4 regions of the Brucella sp. TWI432 genome follow, and region 4 is predicted to be linked to each of the others. Evidence: riboswitches for the same ligand, from Rfam matches in the RefSeq annotation. Region 4 holds a riboswitch; each other region holds the start of a gene.

Region 1 (4,698 bases), on a different contig from region 4:
ATTCCAAGCGATGCCGCTGATTCCGTTCCAAAAGTGAAGGCGTCGAGCGCACGTGCATGCCAAAGACAAATCGCAAGCCCGATCATACAGGCAGGCAGCGCAAGGGCCACGTCAGGCCAGCGCACCCCGGACAAATTGCCCAAAAGCCAGAACATGATGCCACGCGCCTGCTCGGCATTTGCAGCCTTGGTCACAATAAAAGATGTTAACGCGTTGAAAAGCTGTGAACCTGCAATGCCTGCCAGGATGATGGCGCTGTTGCCATGGCCCGCCCGCAACGCCAGTAGGGACACCAGCACAAACGCAATGATTGCACCGATAAATGCCCCCAACGACAGCGAAAGCATACCTGCACCAATGCCAAGAATTGCCACAGCAACCGCGCCGGTCGAAGCACCAGCTGAAATGCCCAGAATATAGGGATCTGCCAATGAATTGCGCAGGAGCGACTGCAAGACCACGCCAGACATCGCCAGCGCTGCACCACAACAGGCCGCCACAACCGCGCGGCTCAGCCGATAACTCCACACGATACCTTCATCAATCAGCTCAAGCGGATAACCGGCATTCCAGACGCGATTAGCAATGGTTTTCGCCACCACATCGAGAGGTATCGGTGTTTCGCCAATGGCTGCGCCCAGCCACAAGGCAAAAAGTAACAAAACAAGTGCCAAGGTTGCAAACAGCACCCTGCCGCTCGTCCCTTTTGACTTTAATAATTGCCCCGTGGCTGCGCGCATTGTCATTTATTCAGACCCGAGGCGGCAATTGCATCAGCCAGTGTTTCAATGCCTTCGATGGTGCGAATGGTCGGGTTCATGGCCTGCGCATCCATATCAAAAACATGGCCTTCCTTAACGGCGGGCATGAGGCTTGCAACCGGATCAGTCTTCAAAAACTCCCGCTTGACTGCAACATCATCGGCAGGAAAACGACGACGATCCATCGTTCCAGCAACAATCATCGTCGGATTGGCTTTGGCGATTGTTTCCCAGCCGACTGTCGGCCATTCCTCTTCGCTATCAATGATATTATCGATGCCGAGCGTTTTCAGAATGTAGGCCGGAGCACCATTTTTGCCCGCGACATAGGGATCAATATCAAGTTCGGCACTGGAGAACCACACCACAGCAGAAAGCTTGCCTTCGACAGAGCTAACCTTCTTGCGAGCCGCTTCTTCGCGCGCTTTCAGATCAGCGACAACCTGTGCACCACGATCCTGCACGTTGAAAATCTGCGCGAGTTCTTCAACTTCCTGATAGATAAGATCCATCGAGAAAACGGTGTGACGTACGCCATCACCGCCGCCGGAATTATCCTTGCCTACACAATCGGCTGGCGCGGTGTAAACCGGAATTCCCAGTTCTTCAAACTGTTCAGGCTTTGCAACAATGCCCTCAGGACCCACATGCCACTGAAACTGCGCAGCCACCATATCCGGCTTTTCAGCAAGCACGCTTTCAAAGCTCGGATCGTTATCCGCAAGACGTTTCACCTTGGCATTGGCTTCTTCATAGCCTTTGAGAACCGGCCCGATCCAAACGGCGGTGCCGACCATCTTGTCGCCAAGGCCGAGCAGATACATGATTTCGGCGCTGCTCTGCCCCACGGCAACCGCACGCTCAGGTGCGTGTTTAAAGGTTACATCGCGGCCACAATTCTTGAGCGTTAGCGGGTAAGTGGTATCGGCAGCGAAAGCATTGCTCGCAAAGCTCGTTACGAAAAGGGCGGCAGCAGCCAAGAGTGCGCCCAAAGGCGCCTGATCTGAAAGTTTCATTTTTATCCCCGAAAGAAATGTGAGAAATGGCCGCGTCAAACGGCGGAACCGGTCCGGCGCCTGAAGTGAACGGACATATCCGAGGATATGAATGACAATAGGAAACAACGTCTTGCGACGCGAAAAGCTGTCATAACCAACTCCTGCTCCGGGCATCCCCGCCCGTGACAATGGACTACGTTAGACGGCAGGTCTCCTGGCTCGCGAATATAGGCCGTTCATCTGCCTTCCCGAGCCATTGTGGGCTTAGTGGCATAACGCCTTGACAGCGTCACGAGGATGAACAGCATCCGCTTACAGTTGCGGGGGCAGCCACGGTCTCGGTCCCTTTTGGGTCGTCCTCACCGTGTTCCCTATTAATCCCCTTCGCTCTCGGTCGGGGAACCGTCGTAACTCTATTACGTCCCGATACCAGCCGCGTCAAGCGAGCTGGCTGGCTTTATAGTTAAAGCATGTCCAGGAAAACTGAGAACCGCCTTTTCGAGAATGGCATTCATAAAAACGAGAAGATAGAGCGAGCGTTCTGGGTACGATTAAGCGCAAGACACTCCTGGCTGCGTGGACAATTATATCTTGGTTCGTGGTATGGATGAAAATCTGTGATGTCATACGCAGATAGGGCGGCCCTACTGGCAGCGCGGATAAACATCCATATTGATCGGAATCAATGATACTTCATTTCCCTGTTGCCAAAGTGCCTTCATAAAAGGAGAAAATCATGTCCAACACTCCACATACACTGGGTGAAGAATTTCCTGACAAGCTCAGCGCCATCCATGCTTTAAAAAGTGCAGACCCAAAATTTGCGCGCATTCTTGAAGAATATGACTCAATCAACGACCGTATTCATCGCGCCGAAACCAGAATTTCGCCGGTCAGCGAAGAAGAGGAAACAAATTTACGCAAACATCGCCTCAACTTAAAGGACGCAATCTTGCGCGCCTTAGAGAACAGTTGAGCACGTTTCAAAAAATATAAACTTGGCGTTGCCACTACGAGCTCACATACTTTCAATGCAATTTTTGTGCTCTCTGAAAATTGCATTGGAAAATTATCAAGATAACTTTCAAGCTCAAAACACGGTTTATTCGGCAACACTTTTTCATGGCTCATCGAGCAATCACTAAGCCGTCCTCAAAAGACGGCAGATATCTGCTCGGATCATTCTGCTGATGCTGGCGGCTTAGTTTGCGTTGCAGCAGGAGAAACGGAACGCTCACTGTTGGAAGGCACTTCAGGCGCAATGACGCTGCCAAATATTTCAACGAGCACCCAGACTACCGCAGCCGCAACAAGACTGATCAGCAAAATGATAAGAACCGGCTTCCCCTCCCGGCCCTGCCTTGCTTCATCCGGGTTTAGCTGTTTCACGGATCAAACCTCCTCCTGCCTCGAAACCTATACAATAGGCCAATGATCAATGGTGGATTTGGTTCCAAACAGAAACGTTGCACTCAAAATAGTGCGTAAAGACCCAGAATTAATGTGATTTTAGATTAGATGGTACGGACGGGTCGCTTCACCGCTATCTATAAAGCCCATATTTTGCGGGCTTTCAGCATCATTCTTGATAACTATGTGGCGCATAATGTGGCGCGTTATGTGGATATATTTTCCGACGTGTTTCATACCTACAATAAATTGGGACTCTACAAGGAGCGCTATCAGATTGAATGCTTCTTCAACAGAATCAAAAATTTCAGCAGGATCGCACCGCGATGCGAGAAAACGCTCTCAGCTTTCATGGGAATCGTCCATCTTGCTTGCGATTTGATATTGCTCAAATGAATGCAGGCAGAGCTCACTATGCCTTTTGAAGAATTGCTAATAAACAACACCTCAATTCCGTAAAAGCAGATTTCAAGGTCAAACAACTTGGAAATGCCGCATAAACACTATCAAAAACCTCACGACATATCTAACGCAGTTAACCTGCCGCCCTCTTAAGGATGCGCTCAAATTCGTTGTATACCGCACCTGCCAGCTCATCTGTTGGCTTCTCGCCTTGCAGTGTAAGAGTCGGAGCCGTTTGCTGGCCAAGCCAGCGTTCATGTTGAGCGAGATTCCGTCCGGCGAAGTCGGGGTCATCATAACCTGATGCCCATTCCCGAAATGCTAAATGCGCTTCGTGCATGTCGCCGCCGGGGCGAATGCGATCACCGTGGCGCGCCGCCTCTCGTTGGTCGAGACGTTGCAGTCTGATGGCGGAAGGTGTGTAAAGAAAGACAATCAGATCGACGTCACGGATCAGGGCTTCTCCCCAGCCGATGAAGGAGCCGGTCAATATCCACCCGTCAGCTGTACTTTGCCGTTCGGCGATCAGGCGCACCCGCTCCTCAAATGGGCGTTTCACGCTGAACGGCGGATCGGTCGGCATCCAGTAGAAATCATCAACGTCAACTTGCGGTGTTTCGTACAATTTTGACAACGCCGAACCGAGCGTAGAGACACCAGAACAGGAAGCGCCCGTTATGTATATTTTCGGCCTACCGTACATTCGGGTCGATTCCCTCGTGACATCCTACGTTGATATTCTTGCTGCTTGCTCTGCTCAACTCGCCTTGCCTCCTGAAAGGTAGCCTTGATTCGTGCTTCAGCTGATTTGAGAGCCACTTTATCAACATAGACTGGCAAAATTTAAATGGAAAAGGCCCCATCGATTGGGACGGTTTTATCATTTCTTATCTTGCGCCAAGACGGCAAGCACCTGATCAAGGCGCTTATTTGTCTCTTTCAAGCCTTCGCGCGTTTCGTCACGCATTTCCTTCATACCCTCGCGCAACTGCCGCACGTGATCGTCTAAATCAACTCGCTTGACATACTCATCACGTACTCGATTTACGCGATCATGCAATTGATCATCGCCGACCTTGATGGACGACGAAAGGGAACGAAACGCCGTCAGCAGCGCCCCGCCGAAA
Region 2 (4,698 bases), on a different contig from region 4:
CTGATAATATTCAAGATTATCATTCGTCATGAAGGCAGCCGGGTAATAAACACGGCCAATCTTGCCCTCTTTACGGATTTCGATCTTGGAAACAATCGGATGGATCGAAGAGGTCGAATGGTTGATATAGGAGATCGAACCAGTCGGCGGCACGGCCTGCAGGTTCTGATTATAAAGCCCGCCTTCCATGACGGATTTTTTCAGTTCCTGCCAGTCTTCCTGTGTCGGGATCGCAATACCGGCATTCTCGAAAATCTCGCGGACCTTATCCGTCGCAGGCTCCCAGACCTGATCGGTATATTTGTCGAAATATTCGCCCGTCGCATATTTCGACTTTTCAAAGCCCTTGAACGAGCTTTTCTGTTCAATGGCGATCAGATTGGACGCGCGAACAGCGTGATAGGCCACCGTGTAGAAATAGATATTGGTGAAATCGACGCCTTCTTCCGATCCATAGAAAATGCGCTCGCGGGCGAGATAGCCGTGTAGGTTCATCTGGCCAAGGCCGATGGCGTGACTCTCATCATTGCCGCGTGCAACGGATGGCACCGAGCCAATATGGCTCATGTCTGAAACAGCCGTCAGAGCACGGATTGAGGTTTCGATGGTCTTGCCAAAATCCGGGCTGTCCATGGCTGCTGCAATATTGAGCGAGCCGAGGTTGCAGGAAATATCCTTGCCCAAATGCTCATAAGACAAATCTTCATTGAAGATGCTGGCTTCACTCACCTGAAGAATTTCCGAGCAGAGATTGCTCATGGTGATGCGGCCATCGATTGGATTGGCGCGGTTCACCGTGTCTTCAAACATGATGTATGGATAGCCGGACTCAAACTGGATTTCCGCCAGAACCTGAAAGAAATCACGCGCATTGATCTTCTTCTTGCGGATACGGCCGTCATCAACCATTTCCCGATATTTTTCGGTGATCGAAATCTCGGTCATCGGCACGCCATAGACGCGTTCAACGTCATAAGGCGAGAAGAGATACATATCTTCGTCGTTTTTAGCGAGTTCGAACGTGATGTCGGGAATCACAACACCAAGCGACAATGTCTTGATGCGGATTTTTTCGTCCGCATTTTCACGCTTGGTATCGAGGAAGCGCATAATATCAGGGTGATGAGCGTGCAGATAAACCGCACCCGCACCTTGACGCGCACCAAGCTGGTTAGCGTAGGAGAATGAATCCTCCAAAAGCTTCATCACCGGAATAATGCCGGAAGACTGGTTCTGAATCTGTTTGATCGGTGCGCCGGATTCACGAATATTGGTCAGGCTCAGAGCCACACCGCCGCCACGCTTTGAAAGCTGAAGCGCCGAATTGATGGAGCGACCAATCGATTCCATGTTGTCTTCAACGCGTAGCAAGAAGCACGAGACCAGCTCGCCGCGCTGCTTTTTGCCTGCATTGAGGAAGGTCGGCGTTGCTGGCTGATAACGGCCCGCAATAATTTCATCGACCATTTCGCGTGCGTGCTGTTCGTTGCCACGTGCAAGCGTCAGCGCCACCATGCAGACACGATCTTCGTAGCGCTCGAGATAGCGCTTACCGTCGAAGGTCTTCAACGTATAGCTGGTGTAATATTTGAATGCGCCAAGGAAGGTCGGGAAGCGGAACTTCTTGTCATAGGCATGATCGAAAAGATCGCGCACGAAATTAAAGGAATACTGGTCCAGCACTTCCCGCTCATAATAGCCTTCAGCGACCAGATAATCGAGCTTTTCACGCAGATTATGGAAGAACACCGTGTTCTGGTTGACGTGCTGCAGGAAATATTGCTGTGCCGCCTGGCGGTCGCGATGCAGCTGAATCTTCCCCTCATCATCATAGAGGTTCAGCATTGCATTGAGCGCGTGATAATCGAGCGAGGTCTCAGCAGGTTTCTGCGGCTTGCTGCCTGATGCAGCAACCGTCGCCGCAGATGACTCCTGCTTTTGCGAAGCAGCGACTGTCTCGTGCTCACGGGTCAGGGTTGTGTCTGCCGTGTCCAAAATCGTTCCATCCCGTCTTTAACATTGCCAATGTCTTCGTCGGTTCCCAGAAGCTCAAAACGATAGAGGTAGGGAACCTGACATTTGGCAGAAATGATGTTGCCTGCGAGGCCAAAGGCCTCCCCGAAATTGCTGTTTCCAGCGGCAATGACGCCGCGAATGAAGGATCGGTTATCCGCATCATTAAGAAAGCGGATGACCGGCTTGGGAACAGCACCTTTCGCGCCTCCGCCGCCATAGGTTGGTGTTACGAGCACAAAAGGCTCGTTGACCCGCAACAGGCCCACATTGTCTTCATAGCTTTCCAGCGGAATGCGCTTTGAGCGCATCCCCAGACGCATCACAAAGCGATGCGTGTTTTCCGAACGGCTGGAAAAATAGACGATCTGGCCCATAACAAACCCCGGCAGCGGAAGGGATTATGCCAGCGCGCTGATCATATCCGGACGAAAACCAGCCCAATGGGATTCACCGGCAACAACAACCGGCACCTGACGGTAGCCCAGTCCCTGAACGAGATCATACGCATCGCTATCCGCGGAAATGTCGATAACATCATATTCAATGCCCTGACGATCGAGCGCGCGGGTGGTTGCTGTGCACTGGACGCAGGCGGGCTTGCTATAGACGGTGACGTTCATTTTTTCCTCACTGGGGATAGATTGGTATGGGTTGCGGCTACTGGAGTAACGACGCACAAAGACGCTCGCACATGGTAAAATGCGCGCGGAAAAACTCGGAAACTGAAGAAATGCGGCTCACCCCACTGGCAAGCCATGCACACTAGCCCGTAAAGGGCGGACCGGAACTATTCTGTTTCAAATCACTCGACATGCTTTTCACCCCGAAGCTATTGAGAGGGATATACGGGGCACCAAAAAACATGGCAGCACAGTGCCACACTTTATCGCGCGCCAACCGGACACCCCGCCCGTGGACGTTACGTTCAAGGCAGGTCTCCTGGCTCACGGCTCACCGCCCTCATCCGTCTTCCCGGCCTGTGCCAGTGACATCTGGATTTGAGCTTGCCGCTTACAGTTGCGGGGGCAGCTACGGCTTAACAACATCCACGATGAATGCAGCGCACCGTATTCCCATCTTCGCTTTCAATTCTCACGAATCGTAAGAACCTTGAACACAATATGTAGTACCTGAAGTTAAAACTTCGTCAATGGATAGATGCTTCAAAAAAAATTAAATCTAATTTTGTTGCGCTGCGGCTGTGAATAACAGGGATATTTTATGGTGCCCGACCACAGACGGGCCAAACCAGTGAACAGGTAATCCGATAGATAGATTCGCGGCATTCGACAATCTGACAGAGACGCTCACACACAATATATAGCGAAGCCGTCCAGCACCCGGCACATAATCCGAGCCCAGCCACAGCAGCTCTCAGAAATTATGTTTCGCCTTACAAATCATGCAAAAAATCTCAACACGGGATCAATGGTTTGCGCGACTGCTCAATAGAGCGCGCCATTGAATGGCTTATGATCCTCGCTCTTCCTCGAAGGGATAATTTGACAGCCGGGCTTCATATCCTGTATCGATCCATCAAATTCTGAACATTGTTCAGCATGCTGAACAATTAAGAAGGGATCCTCCCAAGCATCTCTTCAGACGACCGATGCACCGGCGGCATCGGGAAACTGCTGGTCTGGCTTTGCTATATGTGAAAGCCAGACCATTTAAAACCCAGAGTCTCGGCACCGGCGAGGAATGAGAGACCTCGGCACTGGGGAAATTTGGATAAGGGTGGAAAGTATGACTGTAGGGATCAAGCCATTTTCGTTCGATACCGTTGGCTCAATGCTCGTTGAGTGGAGTGCCGCGAAGCGTCTTGGCGAAATTCTGGGCGAACGGTTTTCCGAACGCAAAATCCTCATCGTAACCGACAAGGGTCTGCACAAGGCTGGCGTACTCAACGAAGCACTGGCTTCACTTGAAAAGGCGGGCTTCGTCACCAGTATTTTCGATGCTGTTGTTGCTGATCCGCCGGAATCGGTTTTGTTTGAATGTGTCAATCAGGCCAAGTCGGCAGGCTGCGATATCGTATTGGGGCTGGGCGGCGGCTCTTCAATGGATATTGCCAAGCTTGCTGCCGTGCTTATCGTTTCTGAGCAGGAACTGTCTGAACTTTATGGCATTGGCAAAGTGCAGGGCACGCGTCTGCCGCTGATCCAGATTCCGACCACCGCTGGCACCGGATCGGAAGTGACAAACATCACGATTCTGACCACCGGCGAAACCACCAAGATGGGTGTCGTTTCCCGCCAGCTTTACGCGGATTTCGTCATTCTGGATGCAGAGCTGACCTGCGGTCTGCCAGCGCTTCACACAGCAGCCACCGGCATCGACGCCATGGTTCACGCAATCGAAGCCTATACCAGCCGCATCAAGAAAAATCCTCTTTCCGATGCTTTTGCGCGCGAAGCGTTGAAACTTTTGTCGGCCAATCTTGTTGCAGCCTGTGAAAACGGCAAAGATCGTCACGCCCGTGAAGCCATGCTGCTTGGTGCAAATTTCGCAGGGCAAGCTTTCTCGAACTCCCCGGTAGGCGCCGTTCATGCACTGGCTTATCCACTTGGCGGTCATTATCATGTACCGCATGGCCTCTCCAATGCCCTGATGCTGGGGCCAGTGCTGCGCTTTAACATGGCGGGTGCTGCCGAGCTTTATGCAGAACTCGCTGACCTTCTG
Region 3 (4,698 bases), on a different contig from region 4:
CGCGACGCGTTGAGCGTTCAGCCACATCGGCCTTCACGCTATCGAGTTTCGACGGATCAACGAGATCGGCCTTATTGAGAACAATCAGGTCAGCTGCATGAATCTGATCCTCAAAAAGTTCCTCTAAAGGGCTTTCATGATCAAGAGATTCGTCCGCTGCGCGCTGTGCATCCACCTTATCGTGGTCATCCGCAAAACGACCTTCGGCAACGGCAGCGGCATCGATAACCGTCACCACGCCATCGACTGTTACCTGCGTCTTGATTTCAGGCCAGTTGAAAGCTGCGACCAGCGGCTGCGGCAGTGCCAAACCGGATGTCTCAATCACAATATGATCGGGGCGGTCCGCACGGTCCAAAAGCTTGGTCATGGTCGGAATGAAATCATCAGCAACGGTGCAGCAGATGCAGCCATTGTTGAGTTCGATCACGTCTTCCTCACGGCAGCTTTCAATGCCGCAGCCTTTGAGAATTCCACCATCGACGCCCAGATCGCCAAACTCATTGATGATAAGCGCAATACGCTTGCCATTGGCATTTTCCAGCAGATTACGGATCAGTGTCGTCTTGCCGGAACCTAAGAATCCGGTGATCACCGTTGCTGGAATTTTCTGTCCCTGCATCAAATTAACCCTTCATTTTGAGCGACAGACCTGCCGCCATGAAATAAACTTCATCTGCCACTGATGCCACAGCCTGATGCAAAAACCCGGCTGAATCGCGAAACGCGCGCGCCATCCGATTTTCCGGCACAATGCCTAAACCAACTTCGTTGGAAACGAAAACAACCGGACCTGAAAGCTCAGGCAATGCCGCTATCAGCGTCTCAGTTTCAGCAGCGATATTCTGCTCTGCCATCATCAGATTGGTGACCCAGAGCGTCAAGCAATCGACCAGCACAAAGCGGTCATGCCGCACGCATTTTTCAAGCGCGCCCACAAGGTCGAGTGGCTCCTCCACCGTCTGCCATTCACGCCCGCGACGATCGCGGTGAATGGAGATGCGGCTTTCCATTTCTTTGTCGAATGCGCGCCCTGTCGCAAGATAGACGGGTTGAAGACCTGAGCCTTCAACCAGTTTCTCCGCATAAGACGACTTACCGGATCGGGCTCCGCCAAGAACGAACGTGATTTTTGCATTTTCATTTCGTGGCAGAGCCATGCCTATCAGCCTTCAATATCCGACTTTGCATAGGCCTGAATAAACCAGCCCAGCGCAAGACCAATCACTGCCCACATGAACAGGTTTGTTGCAAGCGATGCGACGGCATATTGCGAAGCAAGCAGCGCTGGAATTGGTGATGCAATATCGTGCGGATGCGGTGCACCATAAAGATGTGGGGAGATAATCAGCACCAGTCCAAGGATTTTAGAAACAATCTCAGCACGCAAAACCAGCAGATAGATGCCGACACCACTCAACACCACGGTCAAGATCCACCAGAGCTGACGCTGCGCCAGATCGGCGGCAGGCATCGCAGGCAATTCCGGCGAAAGCCCTAAAGCTGGCAGGAAAGCGACCGCAAAAAAGCCGGCTATCCCCCAGAGGATACCATTCTGCGGTGTAATACGGCGACCGAGAAGAAGCGCAACCCCACCCAGAAGCAGGGCAAAACCTGCACCGGCCACGAGATTGGCAAGCAATGTGTTGCCAAGACGACCGAACGGCAGTTCAGCGCCCTCTTCTTCTTCGCCATCACTGGCAGCCACCGCAGCATGGTCGTGTGGCGCAGCCGCTTCGGCGTCACCATGGCTATGACCGCCACCGGCGTCTTCATAAGTTTCCGCCTGAATGATCAACGGAACGGTTTTCAAATACATGGCAGGCGTCACGAGAAGCCCTGCCAGAAGGCCAGCAGCAAGCGTGGCCAGAAGATAACGGATCAACATTTCATTCCCTCAACAGCAATCCCGCTTCGATGATTGTCCCCCATCGAGCGCTGCTTATTTCCTGTTTTAAAAGCTAAAGGCTTAGTGGCAGGGAAAACCGTATGAATGACGCGTGTCATGCGCCGAATCATGCAGCATATCAGAATGGGCTATCCCAACGCCGTAAATCAGAAATGCGCCGAGCATGAGCGACACCACTGCCGTTCCAAGACGAGCAGCAAGGGAGAGAGGGAGTGTATTGGAAAGTGTATTTTCGTTACGCGCAGCCATGACAACCTCCGTGCAGGCAGCAGGGAAAACCTCCCAGGGGGTGCGGACATAATGTCCTTCACGCAACAGGCAGGTCTCCTGGCTCACGGGTCGTGGGGAGTGATGCACCTTCCCAGAAACGCTGATGTTTCCAGTGGTTGCCAGTTGCCCGGCTTGCCTCATCCCTCTCCGCTCTACAGTCGCGGGGTCGGCTGCGATAAAGACGCCCGGATTGGGTCCGTCCGTCGCATTCCCTTTTTGGTATCGCCGGGATTCGTTCCGGCAAAGACCTATTGCATAAAGTGACATTAGGCGTTCACTGTTGCGGCGTCAATCGAGTGCAAACAACCCGTCAATATCAAGGCAGGACTCAAGGCCATCAGCCAGTTCATCAAGCGCGGTTTCAATGCTTTCGCGATAGTTCCCACCTGAACCGCACACACCGAGCCCCGCCAGAAATCTATGCCGGAACGCATCTGCACTGAAAGCACCATGCAGATAAGTCCCCATGATACGTCCGCTCGCAGAAACGGCACCATCATCATGATCACCGATCCGCGAAAATGGCCGGATCACATCAGGGCCAGTGGTACGCCCGATATGAATCTCATAGCCATCAAGCTTAGCATCATAAAGCTGTGAGTGCGCCACAACATTGCGCACGACTTTCTCCGGCTCCATCATGGTTTCGACGTCCAGCAGTCCCAACCCGTCGATGTCGCGCACCTGTCCCTCGATACCGTCCGGGTCGCTGATCCGTTTGCCGAGCATCTGAAACCCGCCGCAAATGCCAAGCACATGCCCGCCGCGCCGCACGTGAAGCTGCAAATCGCGCTCCCAGCCGTTTTCACGAAAGGCAATCAGATCGGCAATCGTCGATTTCGTCCCCGGCAAAACCACAAGCCCTGCATCATGCGGCAGTGGTTGGCCGGGCGGAACCATCACAACTTCAACCTCACACTCCGCTTTCAGCGGATCAAGATCATCGAAATTCGCAATGCGCGGCAACATGGGAACTGCCACTTTCAACGCCTTGGCATCACCCCGCGTTGCGCGTTCCAGCACCACCGAATCCTCCGCAGGCAAACGCGACACGGCTTTAAGCCACGGCACGACACCAAACGATCGCCAGCCCGTAAAACGGGTAATTGCCTCAAGACCATCATCAAACAGCGAAACATCGCCACGAAACTTGTTGATCAGAAAGCCACGCACCATGGCACGGTCTTCTTCGGCCAGAATTGCATGCGTTCCGACCAGTGATGCAATCACTCCGCCCCGATCAATATCTCCCACCAGCACCACCGGCACATTTGCACGTGTGGCAAAGCCCATATTGGCAATATCACCGGCGCGCAGATTAATTTCGGCAGGCGACCCCGCCCCTTCAATCAACACCAGATCAGCACCTTCACTGATAAGATCAAAGGATTCCATCACCGCGGCCATCAGCTGCGGCTTCAATAGTTGATAATAACGCCCGCGCGCCTCGCCACGCACTTTTCCCTGCACAACGACCTGACTGCCCATATCGGTCTGTGGTTTTAGCAGAACCGGGTTCATATGCACCGATGACGGCACACCGCACGCCAGAGCCTGAAGCCATTGCGCGCGACCAATCTCACCGCCATCCTCGCTGACGGCTGCATTGTTTGACATATTTTGCGGCTTGAAGGGCCAGACTTTCAGCCCCCGATTGCGTGCCAGACGGCAAAGACCGGCAACAAGCACGCTTTTGCCGACATCCGAACCCGTTCCCTGAAACATGATTGCGCGTGTCATGCGAGCTTGCCTATCCCAAGTTTATGCCACTGGCAATCACCAGCGATTGCGGCAAGCTTATATGCAAAAATGCGCATCAGTTTATTACAAAAGTGAGCAACATTATTCCAAAGCAGCGTTGGCAGCCGCGCGTCATTGTGATCTAGTCGCTTCAGGAGGATGCGGTGCTCATAGGGAGGAAACCATGGATACTGCCGACCAGAACCAGTTTGAACTCAACGAGGATCAGCGCGCCATTCAGGATATGGCCCGCGGCTTTGCATCCGATTGCGTTGCGCCTTATGCACTGCAATGGGATCGCGAGAGACATTTCCCGATTGACGTCATAAAAGAAACCGGCCCACTCGGCATGGGCGGCATCTACGTTCGCGAAGACGTGGGCGGATCAGCACTCAAGCGCTCAGACGCGGTCCTTATTTTCGAGGCAATCGCCGAGGCCTGCCCCGCTTTTTCAGCCTTTATCTCCATCCACAACATGGCTGCATGGATGATCGATACGTTTGGCGATGAAAGCCAGCGCCAGACATTCCTGCCCAAGCTCACATCAATGGACTGGCTTGCGAGCTATTGCCTGACAGAACCCGGATCCGGTTCCGACGCAGCCGCACTTTCCACCCGCGCGCAGCGCGATGGCGATCATTATGTGCTTAATGGCACCAAGCAGTTTATTTCCGGTGCAGGCGCCACTGACCTGTATGTCACAATGGTGCGTACCGGCGAGGACGGCCCGAAGGGCATTTCTGCCATTGTTGTGCCGAAAGATGCGCCCGGCCTGTCAT
Region 4 (4,698 bases):
CATCTTCATTGAGAGAAATCGTCGTTTTTTCGCGATTGAGCTTCAACGCAGAAACATCATCTGCAAAGCGCTGGAACTCGACATCCTCTTTAACGCGTGCATCGTGCTTTTCCTGCAGCAAGGGAAGGAAAGCCTTGGCCTCGCCAAAAGACTTGTGTTTCGCAGCCTTTATCTGGGTCCACGGCAAGGCATTGTCAAAGCTTGCTTCACCAACAGTTTTGAGATCGTAAAGACCCGGCAAACTTATATCGGGCGATACGCCGCGCAATTGGGTCGTGCCACCGTTCACTCTGAAAAACTGGGCAACCGTAAATTTCAACTCACCAAATTTTGGCTGCGGATTTTGTGCCACCTCGTCCAGATTGACCACCGTCTGCACAGTGCCCTTCCCGAAGCTCGGCTCACCGATAATCACACCCCGATCATAGTCCTGTATCGCAGCCGCAAAAATTTCGGATGCGGAGGCAGAACCACGATTAATCAGCACACCAAGCGGACCTTCCCACGCAGGCTTAGAGAGATCATCGCGTTCGACCTTGATTTCACCCTTTGCGTTGCGCTGCTGAACAACAGGGCCTTTTCCAACGAACAAACCAGTGAGATCAATCGCTTCACTCAATGATCCGCCGCCATTGTTACGCAGATCAATCAGAATGCCATCCACTTTTTCCTGCTTAAGCTCGCCAAGAAGCTTTGCAACATCGCGGCTGGCACTTCTGTAGTCCTTTTCACCTTTTCGCCGCGCTTCAATATCTTCATAGAAGGCGGGAAGTGTAATGACACCAATTTTACGTGTTGCGGTGCCATCTTCTACAGACAAGACTTTCTTCTGAGCAGCCTGCTTTTCAAGGCTGATCTTATCGCGAACAAGACTGATAATCCTATGTTTACCGTCGGCCCCGGCTTCTGCAGGCAATATCTCAAGACGCACGATAGAGCCTTTGTCGCCGCGTATCAGTTTGACGACCTCATCAAGTCGCATCCCGACAACTTCCTTGATAGGCCCATCCTCGCCCTGGCCGACACCAACAATCCGATCACCAACCGCAAGCTTACCCGACAATTGCGCCGGACCACCCGCAGTCAACTCGCGAATGGTTGTAAAGTCGTCCCGATCCTGCAACACCGCGCCGATACCCACGAGGGAAAGCTTCATCGAAATATCGAATTCGGCGGCAGCATTGGCACCAAAGTAGTCTGTGTGCGGATCGACAGAGGTTGTATAAGCAGCCATAAAGAGTTGGAATACGTCGTCAGCTTTGGATTGTGACGCCCGTGAAAGTAAATTTTCATAGCGTTTGGTCAGCGTATCGCGAATAGCACTATCATCTTTGCCGGCAAGTTTCAGACGCAGCCAGTCATTCTTGACGCGCTTTCTCCAAAGATCATTGCGTTCCGCTTCCGTTTTGGGCCAAGATTCTTTCTTGCGATCGACCAGATAGCTCTCTTCTGCACTGAAATCGAACTTCTCATTGAGCAACTGCTCCGCATAAGACATGCGATCAGCAATGCGCTGGCTATAGATGTTAAAAATAGCAAACGGAATACTCAGATCCTGCCCCTCGATTGCATCATCAATCTGCGTGCTGCGCGTTTTGAAACTATCAATGTCAGATTGCAAAAAGATCAGCTTTTCAGGGTCGAGCATCTCGATAAAGCGATCCATGATTTTGGCTGACAATGCATCGTCTAATGGCACGGGCTTATAATGAAAACGCTGAAGAAATTCAGATGTCAGTTGAGCAGCCTGTGCCTGCTGTGGCAGCGGCTTTAGAACAGGCAGCGCACCAGCTTCTAGAGCGTTGGCAGGAGAAGCAATTGCGAGGATGAGGCAAAGAAAAGCAAATTTGATACGGAGCACGTCTATCCCGCTTTCGATTGGTGAGCATATGGCCGATGGACTATTTGAAATAATTACGGCTTTTTGGCAATCACCTATCCCAGCTTTGTGAGCACAGGTGGTTCAACACAGGCCAGAAAAGCGCGAAACGAATTACCAATGATCATGATTTAAAGATATAAACATTTCTTTATGTGATGTTGACAAGCGGCAACGCTTCCGCCAGACTGGCCATTGTTATGGTTCTTTCGTCAGATTTCAGACGGAAGCTAAGAGGGAAACCGGTGCGTTACAAACAATACCGGTGCTGCCCCCGCAACTGTAAGCGGTGAGCCTTGATCCATCATGCCACTGGAATGAAAATTCCGGGAAGGCGGATCAGAGTGCATCCCGAAAACGTGAAACAGTTTTCGGGTGAAGATGCGCGCTAAGGTGCTGACCCGCGAGCAAGGAGACCTGCCATGACAAATAACGTCCACGGGCGGGGTCTCCCGGAGTGTCGCATATCTGGTCGCTTTTTGGCGGCCTTCTATGCACATCTGCAAGCCCACGCCCCTTTCTATGTCGGGGTATATAGCTATGTCACAAACAACAATCGCCACAGCAACACTTGCTACCGCCACGCTGGGCGTGCCGCGCATTGGCCGTCATCGTGAGCTGAAATTCGCACTCGAAGCCTTCTGGTCCGGTAAGACGTCCGAGGTGGAACTGCTCGCAATCGCAAGCGCCCTGCGCGCCGCCAACTGGACAGAACAACGCGACCGCGGCATCACGAAAATCCCATCCAATGATTTTTCGCTTTACGATCATGTGCTCGATACTGCCGTGATGGTGGGGGCGATCCCCGCGCGCTATGGCTGGTCGGGCGGCGATATATCACTTCAAACCTATTTCGCCATGGCGCGTGGGAGCGAAGGCAAAACGCACAGTGATTGCAGCTGCAACCATCAGGGTAACGGCGTAACCGCGCTGGAAATGACCAAATGGTTCGACACCAATTATCATTACATGGTGCCAGAACTTGCCGACGATCAGAACTTCGCGCTTTCCTCACGCAAACCGGTTGAGCATTTTCTTGAGGCAAAAGCGCTGGGTATTCACACGCGCCCGGTCATTCTCGGGCCGGTGACCTTTCTGAAACTGGCAAAATCGACCGCAGCGGGTTTCAACCCGATAGCGCTGCTGCCGAAACTGCTGCCTGTTTATGAAGCGCTGTTGCAGGAACTGGCAAAGGCCGGAGCCGACTGGGTGCAGATTGACGAACCAGCGCTGGTTCTCGACCTCATCCCCAATGAACGTGCTGCCTTTGAACTGGCCTATCAGCGTTTGAGCACCGCAAGCCCGGTCAAAATCCTGCTTGCCAGCTATTTCGGAGACCTTGGCAGCAATCTCGAAACAGCGCTTGCCCTGCCGGTTGCGGGCCTGCACGTCGATCTTTTGCGTGGGGCAGACCAGCTTGCGGACGTTGTGAACAAAGCACGCAAAGATCAGGTGCTTTCGCTCGGCGTCATCGACGGTCGCAATATCTGGCGCGCCGATCTCAGCACGATCATCGATCGTATTCAGCCTGTGATCGACAAGCGCGGGCTGGAAACAATCGAAATCGCACCGTCCTGCTCGCTCTTGCATGTGCCGATTGATCTGGAGCTTGAAACCACTCTCGATGAAGAACTCAAAAGCTGGCTTGCATTCGCAGCGCAGAAGATCGACGAGCTTTCCATCATCGGACGCGCCCTGGCATCCGGCAAAAGCACTGTTCTATCCGAACTCAAGGCTGCAAGCGACGCGCTCGGCAGCAGAGCCCGATCACCCCGCGTGCATAATGCAGCCGTTAAACAGCGGATTGGAAACATCACAGAGGCACAGAAAAGCCGTCAGAGTGCTTTTGCAAAACGTCAGAAATTGCAAAATGCAAAGCTTGGTCTGCCCGCTTTTCCGACCACAACCATCGGTTCTTTTCCGCAGACCCCGGAAGTGCGCAAAGCGCGCGCAGCACACAACAAAGGCGAGATCAGCAGCGCCCAATATGAAGGTTTTATTCAGCGTGAGACGGAAGCCGCAATCCGCTGGCAGGAAGAAATCGGCCTTGATGTGCTGGTGCATGGCGAGTTTGAACGCAACGACATGGTGCAATATTTCGGTGAGCAGCTTTCGGGCTTTGCTTTCACCAAGCACGCATGGGTGCAAAGCTACGGCTCGCGCTATGTCCGCCCGCCCATCATTTTCGGCGATGTTTCGCGTCCTGAACCGATGACGGTGGCATGGTGGAAATATGCACAATCGCTGACCGACAAGCCGATCAAGGGTATGTTGACGGGCCCGGTCACGATCCTCAACTGGTCATTTGTCCGCGACGACATTCCACGCTCGGCAAGCTGCCGCCAGATTGCGCTCGCCATTCGTGACGAGGTACATGATCTGGAAGTTGCAGGCGCCACTATGATCCAGATTGATGAGGCCGCATTGCGTGAAGGTCTGCCGCTGCGCCGCGCCGATTGGGCACATTATCTTGACTGGGCCGTCGAATGTTTTCGCCTTTGCTCGACCGGCGTTGCCGATGAAACGCAGATCCACACCCACATGTGCTATTCGGAATTCAACGATATCATCGCGGCAATTGCCAATATGGATGCCGATGTGATTTCTATTGAAACGTCGCGCTCACGCATGGAATTGCTCGAAGCCTTCAAGACCTTCAAATATCCAAACGAAATCGGGCCGGGCGTCTATGATATTCATTCGCCGCGCGTTCCGAATGTCGGTGAGATGGCTGATCTGTTGCAACTCGCCCGCAAGCAGCTTTCCGATGGCCAGCTATGGGTCAATCCCGATTGCGGCCTGAAAACCCGCAAATGGGA

The links. Region 4 has a riboswitch for cobalamin ahead of metE (5-methyltetrahydropteroyltriglutamate--homocysteine S-methyltransferase). Riboswitches for the same ligand answer to the same signal wherever they lie in the genome.
Region 1: linked by a shared signal. The riboswitch ahead of ABE527_RS10095 (ABC transporter substrate-binding protein) and the one ahead of metE (5-methyltetrahydropteroyltriglutamate--homocysteine S-methyltransferase) in region 4 are both predicted to bind cobalamin.
Region 2: linked by a shared signal. The riboswitch ahead of nrdH (glutaredoxin-like protein NrdH) and the one ahead of metE (5-methyltetrahydropteroyltriglutamate--homocysteine S-methyltransferase) in region 4 are both predicted to bind cobalamin.
Region 3: linked by a shared signal. The riboswitch ahead of ABE527_RS06095 (CbtB domain-containing protein) and the one ahead of metE (5-methyltetrahydropteroyltriglutamate--homocysteine S-methyltransferase) in region 4 are both predicted to bind cobalamin.

Annotation. Positions count from the first base shown of each region.
Region 1 is NZ_JBDJNL010000005.1:87,775-92,472, forward strand. It holds gene ABE527_RS10090 (FecCD family ABC transporter permease) at 1-746, opposite strand, end outside; gene ABE527_RS10095 (ABC transporter substrate-binding protein) at 743-1,777, opposite strand; cobalamin riboswitch at 1,947-2,181, opposite strand; gene ABE527_RS10100 (HP1242/YdcH family protein) at 2,496-2,735, shown strand; gene ABE527_RS10105 (hypothetical protein) at 2,939-3,148, opposite strand; partial or broken gene ABE527_RS10110 (IS5-like element IS711 family transposase) at 3,405-3,565, shown strand; gene ABE527_RS10115 (ATP-binding protein) at 3,705-4,274, opposite strand; gene ABE527_RS10120 (hypothetical protein) at 4,452-4,698, opposite strand, start outside.
Region 2 is NZ_JBDJNL010000007.1:109,667-114,364, reverse strand. It holds gene nrdE (class 1b ribonucleoside-diphosphate reductase subunit alpha) at 1-1,995, opposite strand, end outside; gene nrdI (class Ib ribonucleoside-diphosphate reductase assembly flavoprotein NrdI) at 1,971-2,390, opposite strand; gene nrdH (glutaredoxin-like protein NrdH) at 2,415-2,636, opposite strand; cobalamin riboswitch at 2,929-3,144, opposite strand; gene ABE527_RS12115 (iron-containing alcohol dehydrogenase) at 3,763-4,698, shown strand, end outside.
Region 3 is NZ_JBDJNL010000002.1:215,096-219,793, reverse strand. It holds gene cobW (cobalamin biosynthesis protein CobW) at 1-622, opposite strand, end outside; gene cobU (bifunctional adenosylcobinamide kinase/adenosylcobinamide-phosphate guanylyltransferase) at 627-1,160, opposite strand; gene ABE527_RS06100 (CbtA family protein) at 1,166-1,888, opposite strand; gene ABE527_RS06095 (CbtB domain-containing protein) at 1,970-2,158, opposite strand; cobalamin riboswitch at 2,210-2,446, opposite strand; gene ABE527_RS06090 (cobyric acid synthase) at 2,468-3,919, opposite strand; gene ABE527_RS06085 (isobutyryl-CoA dehydrogenase) at 4,104-4,698, shown strand, end outside.
Region 4 is NZ_JBDJNL010000015.1:32,232-36,929, reverse strand. It holds gene ABE527_RS16925 (carboxy terminal-processing peptidase) at 1-1,861, opposite strand, end outside; cobalamin riboswitch at 2,064-2,318, shown strand; gene metE (5-methyltetrahydropteroyltriglutamate--homocysteine S-methyltransferase) at 2,420-4,698, shown strand, end outside.